3 regions of the Aeromonas sp. MR16 genome follow, and region 2 is predicted to be linked to each of the others. Evidence: predicted binding sites of a transcription regulator. Region 2 holds the regulator's gene; each other region holds the start of a gene.
What was found. Region 2 encodes sigma-54, which starts transcription at its own class of promoters, with help from an activator protein. Its sites were predicted from a motif close to TGGCACNGTTTTNGCTT; they were not measured.
Positions count from the first base shown of each region.

Region 1: the regulator sigma-54 is predicted to act here: its motif matches at 1,439-1,455, upstream of fliE (flagellar hook-basal body complex protein FliE).
Region 3: the regulator sigma-54 is predicted to act here: its motif matches at 1,242-1,258, upstream of glnA (glutamate--ammonia ligase).

Region 1 covers NZ_JAKZFK010000005.1:12,574-15,854, forward strand. Annotated here, with positions in the region: gene fliF (flagellar basal-body MS-ring/collar protein FliF) at 1-1,039, opposite strand, end outside; gene fliE (flagellar hook-basal body complex protein FliE) at 1,083-1,400, opposite strand; gene MM194_RS05835 (lipoprotein) at 1,618-2,394, opposite strand; gene arsC (glutaredoxin-dependent arsenate reductase) at 2,481-2,906, opposite strand; gene arsB (ACR3 family arsenite efflux transporter) at 2,943-3,281, opposite strand, start outside.
Region 2 covers NZ_JAKZFK010000042.1:7,460-10,740, forward strand. Annotated here, with positions in the region: gene lptA (lipopolysaccharide transport periplasmic protein LptA) at 1-74, shown strand, start outside; gene lptB (LPS export ABC transporter ATP-binding protein) at 85-810, shown strand; gene MM194_RS20155 (RNA polymerase factor sigma-54) at 876-2,315, shown strand; gene hpf (ribosome hibernation promoting factor) at 2,336-2,623, shown strand; gene ptsN (PTS IIA-like nitrogen regulatory protein PtsN) at 2,626-3,072, shown strand; gene rapZ (RNase adapter RapZ) at 3,113-3,281, shown strand, end outside.
Region 3 covers NZ_JAKZFK010000040.1:22,238-25,518, reverse strand. Annotated here, with positions in the region: gene glnA (glutamate--ammonia ligase) at 1-1,185, opposite strand, end outside; gene typA (translational GTPase TypA) at 1,536-3,281, shown strand, end outside.

The DNA.
Region 1 (3,281 bases), on a different contig from region 2:
CCGCATCGGCGCCCGTCGCCTGCTGGGGAATGCTGGAAGCGGCCGGAGGCTGGTTGGAGAGCGCGCCGGGCACGCCGCCATTGCTGCCCGTGCCGCTGTTGTCTTCCACCGTCATCTCGGAGCGCACGGCGGGCAGGTCGGGGTTGTAGGTCTTGCGGGTCTGCTCCTGCTGGGAAAAGTCGAGGGAGAGATCCACCTCCGCCGTGTAGTTGTCAGCCCCCAGCACCGGGATCAGGATGGCGTCAATTTTTTGTTTGTACTCCAGCTCCTGCTTCTGCTGCATCGCAAACTCCTTGCGAGTCTGGGCGGAGAGCGGATCCTGGGAGCCGGAGTTGAGCAGGCGACCGTTCTGATCGGTCACGGTGACGCGGGTCGGTTCGAGGCCGTGGACGGCGGAGGCGACCATGTCGACGATGGAGTCCACCTCCCCCTGGCCGAGGGCGCTGCCCTTGAGGCTCAGCACCACGGTGGCGCTGGGTTTGCGTTCGTTGCGGGCGAACACGTTGTCCTTGGGAATGGCCAGCAGCACCTGGGCCTTGGCCACATTCTGGAACTGCTCGATGGCGCTCGCCAGCTGGCGCTCGCGGCTGAGCTTGAGGCGCTCCCCCTCCATGCGCTGGCTGACGCCGAAGCTGGAGTCCTTGAGCAGGATGGACTCGCCATCGTTGCTGACGTCGCTGTTGCCAGCCAGTCCGGCCCGGGTCAGACGCAGGCGGATGTCACCATAGTTCTCGGCGCTGACCAGCACGCTCTTGCCCTCGACCTGATAGGGGATCTTCTGCTGATCCAGATAGTCGAGGGTGGAGACCAGCTCCTGGGTGTTGAAGGTGCCGAGCGGACGCATCTCCGGCTCCTTGCCCCACAGCAGGATGAAGACGGCGATGGCCAGACAGATGGTCAACCCCAGGATCAGGGTGATCTGCCGCAACACATCGGTGTTGGACAAGAAGCCCAGCGCCGAGCTCTTCTGCTCGTGCTCGTCGAGGGCCGCGCCCCCCTCGCTGTTGATCAGCAGGTCGCCGTTTTGATCAGTTGCCACGAGTTAGGTCCTTATTGCTGACATGTTCACGGTTTATTGACCCTTATACCGGCATGTTCATGATGGTCTTGTAGGCATCGACCATCTTGTTACGCACCTGTACCGTCGCCTCGAAGGCGATGGAGGATTTCTGCCCGGCGATCATCACCTCGGACAGGTCCACCGACTTGTCACCCATGTCGAAACGGGTGCGCAGATCATTGGCGCCGCCCTGTAGCTCGTTGACGTTGTCGAGCGCCTGTTGCAGCATCTGACCAAAATCCGAATTGACCTGACGACCGGGTTGGCTCAGCGGCGTGGCGCCGGCTTCGACCTTGAGAGCCTGCATCTCTTGCATCAGGCTGCTTGCACTTATTTCCATCTTCATCCCCAGACAAATCATTGACGCTGACTGCCACTAAGCAATTAGAGTGCCAATGAATGCAGATCCTGTGGGGCGTGTCGGCGAGTGGTCAGGATTTAGACGAACCTGGCTCTGTGGTGGGCCTGGGACTGAGCGGAACTCATCAAAATGAGCGGATCCTGGGCATAAAAATGGCCCGCATCAGGCGGGCCAGGATAACAGCGGATCTTGACGCTTACTGGGTCAGATCCTCGTCGATCCAGTATTTGGAGCCGGTGATACTGACGCCATACATCAGCCCCTTCTCGCCGATCTGGTAGATGGCCATGCCGCCGTTGTAGCCGCCATCGAGCGAGGCGCTCTCCTTGCCTGCCACGACGCCCGCCTCCGAGGTCGCCTCCCAGCCCTTGTTCACGAAGTCGTCAAAGGTCTGCTTGGTCTCGAACAACATCACCTGTTGATAGAACTTGCCGCCGAAGCCACTCGCCATGCCAGCGCCGAACATCTTCATATAAGTATGCTTGTTGCCAGAACGATTGACCGCCACCCCTGAGCCCTGATTGGTGTGCACCATCAGGGAGAACTTGCGCGAGTCAAACACCGCATAGCCATAAGCCTTGTCAAACAGCAGCTTGGCAGAAGGTTGCTCGTTGAACAGCCGCACCAGCGCGGTGTCGGCCATGGTGTCGAGGGCGGTGCGGGCCTCGGCCGGCGTCTTGGGCTCGAGCATGGTGTCGAGCTTCTTGTCCGCCGCCGACAGCCATTCCTTGCCGGTGGCGGCGCTCTCTGCCGTCCAGGCACCTGTCTTGTTATAGGCATCGGCCCCCCAACTGGAGACCGACTCCCAGGTCGCCTTGGAGAAATCGGTAATGCCCTGCCAGGCCTCCTTGCTGGTGTCGCTCACCGCCGTGCCCAGCTCGGAGGCGGCTTCCTTCAACTTCGCCCAGTCGGCATGGCTGGGGGTAGACGCCAGTACCAGGGTGGCGGCAACTATCCAGGATCGGGTCTTCATAATATGTTCCTTATCATCTCTCATCGGCTGAGGGCCACCTTAGCAGATAGTTCGCGCTCATACAGCTCCTCATGGGTAGTCCGCCATCAGCGCAGACGCTTGCCGCTCGCATCCACTACCTGCTCGCCATCCTCCTTGGCGAAGGCCCCTAGCTGGGGGTCGGGCAGGATATCCAGCACCAGTTCCGACGGGCGGCACAGTTTGGTGCCAAGAGGCGTCACCACTATGGGGCGGTTGATCAGGATAGGGTGAGCCAGCATGGCGTCGATCAGCGCGTCGTCGCTGAAGCTATCCTCCGCCAGCCCCAGCGCCTCATAAGGCGGCACGTTCTGACGCAGCAGCGCGCGCACCGGCATGCCCATGGCGGCGATCAGCGCCACCAGTTGGTCGCGGGAGGGGGGGGTCTCCAGATAATGGATGACGGTGGGCTCGACGCCGCTGTTGCGAATAAGCTCGAGGGTGTTGCGGGAGGTACCACATTCCGGGTTGTGATAGATGGTGATTGTACTCATTTTGCGTGTCTCTCATGGCTTAAGTGAATAAAAGGGTTAGCGGCGGATGCCTGCTTCATACCAGGGCTTGCTGGCATTGACGACGCGCACCACCAGCAGCATGACAGGTACCTCGATCAGCACGCCGACGACAGTGGCGAGCGCCGCGCCTGAGTGAAAGCCGAACAGGCTGATGGCGGCAGCCACCGCCAGCTCGAAGAAATTCGATGCCCCTATCAGGGCAGAGGGGCCGGCCACCGAGTGCTTCTCCCCCACCTTGCGGTTGAGCCAGTAGGCCAGCCCCGAGTTGAACAGCACCTGGATCAGGATCGGCACCGCCAGCAGGGCGATGACCAGCGGCTGCTCCATGATGGCGTTGCCCTGAAAGGCGAACAG
Region 2 (3,281 bases):
CCCAGCGCGTCAAGACGGTGTTCCTGCCGGATCAGATAGAAAACTTCGACAAGCCCGCCGATCAGAAGAAGTAGGAAACGAGCCATGGCAGTGTTAAAAGCAGTTGGCCTGCAGAAGAGCTACAAGCGCCGCATGGTCGTCAGCGACGTGAGCCTGGAAGTGGGTACCGGTCAGATCGTGGGGCTGCTCGGCCCGAACGGGGCGGGCAAGACCACCTCCTTCTACATGATCGTGGGCCTGGTGCAACGGGATGCCGGCCTCATCACCATCGACGATCAGGACATCAGCCTGCAACCCATGCACATCCGGGCCCGCAACGGCATCGGCTATCTGCCGCAGGAGGCCTCGATCTTCCGCCGTCTGTCGGTGTTCGATAACCTGATGGGGGTCATGCAGACTCGCAAGGGCTTGAGCAGCGAAGAGCGGGAAGACAAGGTCGAGCAGCTGCTGGAAGAGTTCAACATCACTCATATCCGCGACAGCCTGGGGCAGAGCCTGTCCGGTGGCGAGCGGCGGCGGGTCGAGATCGCGCGCGCCCTGGCGGCAGAACCGAGATTTATCCTGCTTGATGAGCCTTTCGCAGGTGTTGATCCTATTTCAGTGATAGATATCAAGAAGATCATCCAACATCTGAAAGAGCGGGGGCTGGGTGTATTGATCACCGACCACAACGTCAGAGAGACGCTGGATGTGTGCGAGAAGGCCTATATCGTCAGCCATGGCAAGATGATTGCCGAAGGCGCTCCGGTCGATATCCTCGCCGATGAGCAGGTCAAGCGCGTCTATTTGGGCGATCAATTCAGTCTATAGTAAGGGGGCATCCCTCATTTTTGTTAGGTGACTGCCTCGCTGAACATAAGGATATCCCGACGTAGATGAAGCCGACATTACAGTTGCGCCTCGGTCAGTCACTGACCATGACGCCACAATTACAACAAGCGATTCGTCTGCTCCAGCTCTCCACGCTGGAACTCCAGCAGGAAATTCAGCAAGCGCTCGACAGTAACCCCTTGCTGGAGCAAGAGGAGAACGAGGCGCAGGAAACCAACCCGACAGAGGTGCCCGACGCCAGTCAACTCGACTCCAGCGATGCCATGGCGCAGGACAAGATGCCGGACGAGCTGCCGGTGGATACCACCTGGGACGATGTCTATTCGGCCGGCACAGCCCAGAGCGCAGGCCCCATCCACGATGGGGAAGACAGCGTCTATCAGGGGGAAACCACCGAAAACCTGCAGGACTATCTGCTGTGGCAGATGCGGCTGACGCCGTTCAGCGATCTGGACGCCGCCATCGCCCTCGCCATCATCGACGCCATCGACGACTCCGGTTATCTGACCGTCTCCCTCGAGGATATTCAGGCTGCAGTCAGCAGCGATGAGGTAGAAGTCGAACTGGATGAGGTTGAGGCCGTGCTCAAGCGGGTGCAGCATTTCGATCCGATCGGCATTGCGGCCCGGTCGGTCCAGGAGTGTCTGCTGATCCAGCTTGGCCAGTATTCGGCCGATCTGCCCTGGCTCAATGAGGCGAGGGAGGTGATCAGCGAGTACATGGACTTGCTCGGCAATCGCGATTATCGCACCCTGGCCCGCAAGACCAAGCTCAAGGAGAGCGACCTCAAGGAGGTGCTGGATCTCATCCAGCAACTGGAACCAAGGCCCGGCAACGGCATCATCCAGAGCGAATCTCAATACGTGATCCCGGACGTGTCCGTGATCAAGAAGGGCAACAAGTGGGTGGTGGAGCTCAATCCGGATTCGGCGCCGCGCATTCGCGTCAACGAGGCCTACGCGGCCATGGCCCGCAACGCGCGCAGCAGCACGGATACCCAGTTCATTCGCTCCCACCTACAGGAAGCGAAGTGGTTTATCAAGAGCCTGGAGAGTCGCAACGACACCCTGCTCAAGGTGGCCAGCTGCATCGTCGAGCAGCAGCAGGGCTTCTTCGAATACGGTGAGGAGGCCATGAAACCCATGGTGCTCAACGACATCGCCGAGGCGGTGGAGATGCATGAGTCGACCATTTCACGGGTGACGACCCAGAAGTACATGCACACACACCGCGGCATTTTTGAACTGAAGTTTTTCTTCTCCAGTCATGTCAATACGGAGGGAGGAGGGGAGTGCTCATCGACCGCAATTCGCGCCCTGATCAAAAAGTTGGTGACGGCAGAGAACCCTGCCAAACCGCTTAGTGATAGCAAGATCGCGGATTTGCTGGCCGAACAGGGTATTATGGTGGCGAGACGCACGATCGCAAAGTACCGTGAATCCTTGTTGATCCCGCCATCGAATCAGCGCAAACGCCTGGTTTAGGCAAACAAAAGGAAGACGTTATGCAAATTAACCTGACCGGACACCATGTCGAGATTACCGAAGCTCTGCGTGATTATGTGAACAACAAATTTGCCAAACTCGAGCGTCACTTTGACCATATCAACAACGTACACGTGGTGTTGAGCGTCGAAAAACTGAACCAGATTGCCGAAGCCAAGCTGCATGTCAGCGGGGGGGAGGTGTTCGCCAATTCGCAGCATGCCGACATGTATGCTGCGATTGATACCCTGCTGGATAAACTGGATCGGCAGATCATCAAGCACAAAGATAAATTAAATCAAAAATAACTATGCAACTTGAACACATACTGAGTCGGGACTGCACCAAGAGTGCGGTCCCCTGTACCAGCAAGAAACGCGCCCTCGAGATCATCAGTGAGTTGGCCGCAGAGCGCCTCGGCACCTCCCGTCAGGTACTGTTCGAGAGCCTGCTGGCGCGGGAAAAAATGGGCAGTACCGGGATCGGTGCCGGTATTGCCATTCCCCACGGTCGGATCGACGACGCCTTCGCGCCGACCGCCGTGCTGATGACCTTCTCCGAATCCATCCCTTTCGATTCCATCGACAATCAACCGGTTGACCTGCTGTTTGCATTGCTGGTGCCGGAAAGCGAGTGCAAGCAGCATCTTAAGACCCTTTCCCTGATGGCATCCAAGCTCGGCGACAAGGCGGTCTGCCGTCAGTTGCGCCAGGCGACCAGCGATGAAGAGCTCTATCAGATCATGACCTCGGCCTGATGCCGGGCACGACACAGCCATGTTGGCGTGAGGGGACAAGATGCAATTAATAGTGGTAAGCGGCCGTTCGGGCTCCGGCAAGACGGTAGCCCTGAGGGTGCTGGAGGATCTGGGGTACTACTGCGTGGATAACTTGCCGGTCAATCTGCTGCCCCAGCTGATCGTCTCGGTGGAGAGCCAGTATGACAAGCTGGCGGTCAGCATAGACG
Region 3 (3,281 bases), on a different contig from region 2:
CTTGTCCATGGCATCGCCCGGATGGATCTTGTTGATGATGCCGTCCAGGCCGGCCATCAGCTGGGCGGCGAAGGCCAGGTAAGGGTTGGCTGCCGGATCCGGGAAGCGCACCTCGATACGGCGGGCTTTCGGGCTCGGTACCACCGGGATACGGATGGAGGCGGAGCGGTTACGGGCAGAGTAAGCCAGCATGACCGGTGCTTCGTAACCCGGTACCAGACGCTTGTAGGAGTTGGTGGTCGGGTTGGCGAAGGCGTTGATGGCCTTGGCGTGCTTGATGATGCCGCCGATGTAGTGCAGTGCCATCTCGGACAGACCGCCATACAGGTCGCCGGCGAACAGGTTGACGCCGTTCTTGGCCAGGGACTGGTGGCAGTGCATGCCGGAGCCGTTGTCACCGAACATGGGTTTCGGCATGAAGGTAACGGTCTTGTTGTAGGCGTGGGCCACGTTGTGGATCACGTACTTCAGCACCTGAACTTCATCCGCTTTCAGGGTGAGGGTGTTGAAACGGGTCGCGATCTCGTTCTGACCGGCGGTCGCCACTTCGTGGTGGTGAGCCTCAACGACCTGGCCCATCTCTTCCAGCACCAGACACATGGCAGCACGGATGTCCTGGGAGGAGTCGACCGGTGCAACCGGGAAGTAACCACCCTTGACGAAGGGACGGTGACCCTTGTTGCCGTGCTCGTATTCGGTACCCGAGTTCCAGGCCGCTTCTTCGGATTCGATCTTCACGAAGCTGTGGCCCATGGTGTTGGAGAAGGTGATGTTGTCGAACATGAAGAATTCCGGCTCCGGCCCGAACAGCACGGTGTCAGCGATGCCGCTGGACTTCAGGAAATCTTCGGCGCGCTTGGCGATGGAGCGCGGGTCACGGTCGTAGCCCTGCATGGTGGCAGGCTCGAGCACATCACAGACGATGTTCAGGGTGGTCTCTTCGGTGAAGGGATCCAGCTTGGCGGAGGCCGCATCCGGCATCAGCACCATGTCAGACTCGTTGATGCCCTTCCAGCCGCCGATGGAGGAACCATCGAACATCTTGCCGTCTTCGAAGAACTCTTCGTTGACCTGATGGGAAGGAATGGATACGTGCTGCTCTTTACCCTTGGTGTCGGTAAAACGCAGATCAACAAACTTGACTTCGTGTTCCTGGATCAAGGCCAAAACGTTCTGGGCTGACATGCTAAGTAACCTCCGGTGTTAAAACTCTTTGGGTGAATGCGTCGTCACATTCACATAAGCCAGTATCGTGCCAAGTTTGTGACAGCTTGATTTCAGGGCATTTGCACCCTTTCAGGCTGTCGGGTCACCCGCTCTCGTGCATGGCTGCGCCTCAAAGTGGTGCAACCCTGGATCGTTTTGGTGCACCAGGTTGGTGCACCCACGTCCCGATGCCATCTAAGCAGGCTTTCGGCACGGGGTCCATGATCCAGATCCCCTGTTGTATGCGAATGTGCTGCAATTATGCTAGGCAGATCACAAAGGCGAGAGTACAATTAGCGCCCAATTTTACCCGGTGATTTGAGGCGAGAATGTTAGAGAATTTACGCAATATTGCGATTATTGCGCACGTTGACCACGGCAAAACGACTCTGGTTGATAAGCTGCTGCAGCAATCCGGTACTCTGGATCGCACCAGCGAAGGTCAGGAACGGATCATGGACTCCAATGATCTGGAACGGGAACGTGGCATCACCATTCTCGCCAAAAACACTGCGATCCGTTGGAACGACTACCGCATCAACATCGTTGATACCCCGGGTCACGCCGACTTCGGTGGTGAAGTAGAGCGCGTCATGTCCATGGTTGACTCCGTGCTGCTGCTGGTCGACGCCGTTGACGGCCCGATGCCGCAAACCCGTTTCGTGACCCAGAAGGCATTCGCCCAGGGTCTGAAGCCGATCGTGGTCATCAACAAGATCGACCGTCCGGGTGCTCGTCCTGATTGGGTAATGGACCAGGTATTCGACCTGTTTGACAACCTGGGTGCCACCGATGACCAGCTGGACTTCAAAGTTGTCTACGCCTCTGCCCTGAACGGCTTTGCTACCATGGATCCGAATGTTCCGTCTGAGAACATGGAGCCCCTGTTCCAGGCCATCGTTGACAACGTAGAAGCCCCTGCAGCGGATGCTGACGGTGGTTTCCAGATGCAGATCTCCCAGCTGGACTACAACTCCTACGTCGGTGTTATCGGTATCGGCCGCATCACCCGTGGCCGCGTCAAGACCAACCAGCAAGTCACCATCGTCGGTGCCAACGGCAAGACCCGTACCGGCAAAGTTGGCCAGGTGCTGGGTTACCTGGGTCTGTCCCGTACCGAAGTGGCCGACGCGCAAGCGGGCGACATCATCGCCATCACCGGTCTGGGCGAGCTGAAAATCTCCGACACCATCTGTGACAACAGTGCCGTCGAAGCGCTGCCGCCGCTGTCCGTTGACGAGCCGACCGTGAACATGACCTTCCAGGTCAACACCTCCCCGTTCGCCGGTAAAGAAGGCAAGTTCGTGACCTCCCGCAACATCATGGAGCGTCTGAACCAGGAGCTGGTCCACAACGTGGCCCTGCGCGTGGAAGAGACCGAAGATCCGGACAAGTTCCGCGTCTCCGGCCGTGGTGAACTGCACCTGTCCATCCTGATCGAAAACATGCGTCGCGAAGGCTACGAGCTGGCGGTATCCCGTCCGGAAGTAATCCTGCGCACCGTGGACGGCGTTCTGCACGAACCGTTCGAAACCGTGACCGTGGACGTGGAAGAAGCGCACCAGGGTTCAGTGATGGAGCAACTCGGCCTGCGTAAGGGCGAGATGACCAACATGATCCTGGATGGCAAGGGTCGCGTCCGTCTGGACTTCATGATCCCGAGCCGTGGTCTGATCGGCTTCCAGACCGAATTCCTGACCATGACCTCCGGTACCGGTCTGCTGTACCACACCTTCGACCATTACGGTCCGCACAAGGGTGGCAGCATCGGTGAGCGTCAGAACGGCGTGCTGATCTCCAACGCTACCGGTAAGGCCCTGACCTTCGCCCTGTTCGGTCTGCAAGATCGCGGTCGTCTGTTTATCGGTCACGCCGCAGAGGTGTACGAAGGCCAGGTGATCGGGATTCACTCCCGCTCCAACGACCTGACTGTTAACTGCCTGAAGGGCAAACAGCTGACCAACATGCGTGCCTCCGGTACCGACGAAGCCCAGGTGCTGACTCCGCCGATCCGCATGACCCTGGAGCAAGCGCTCGAGTTCATCGACAACGATGAGCTGGTTGAGGTCACCCCG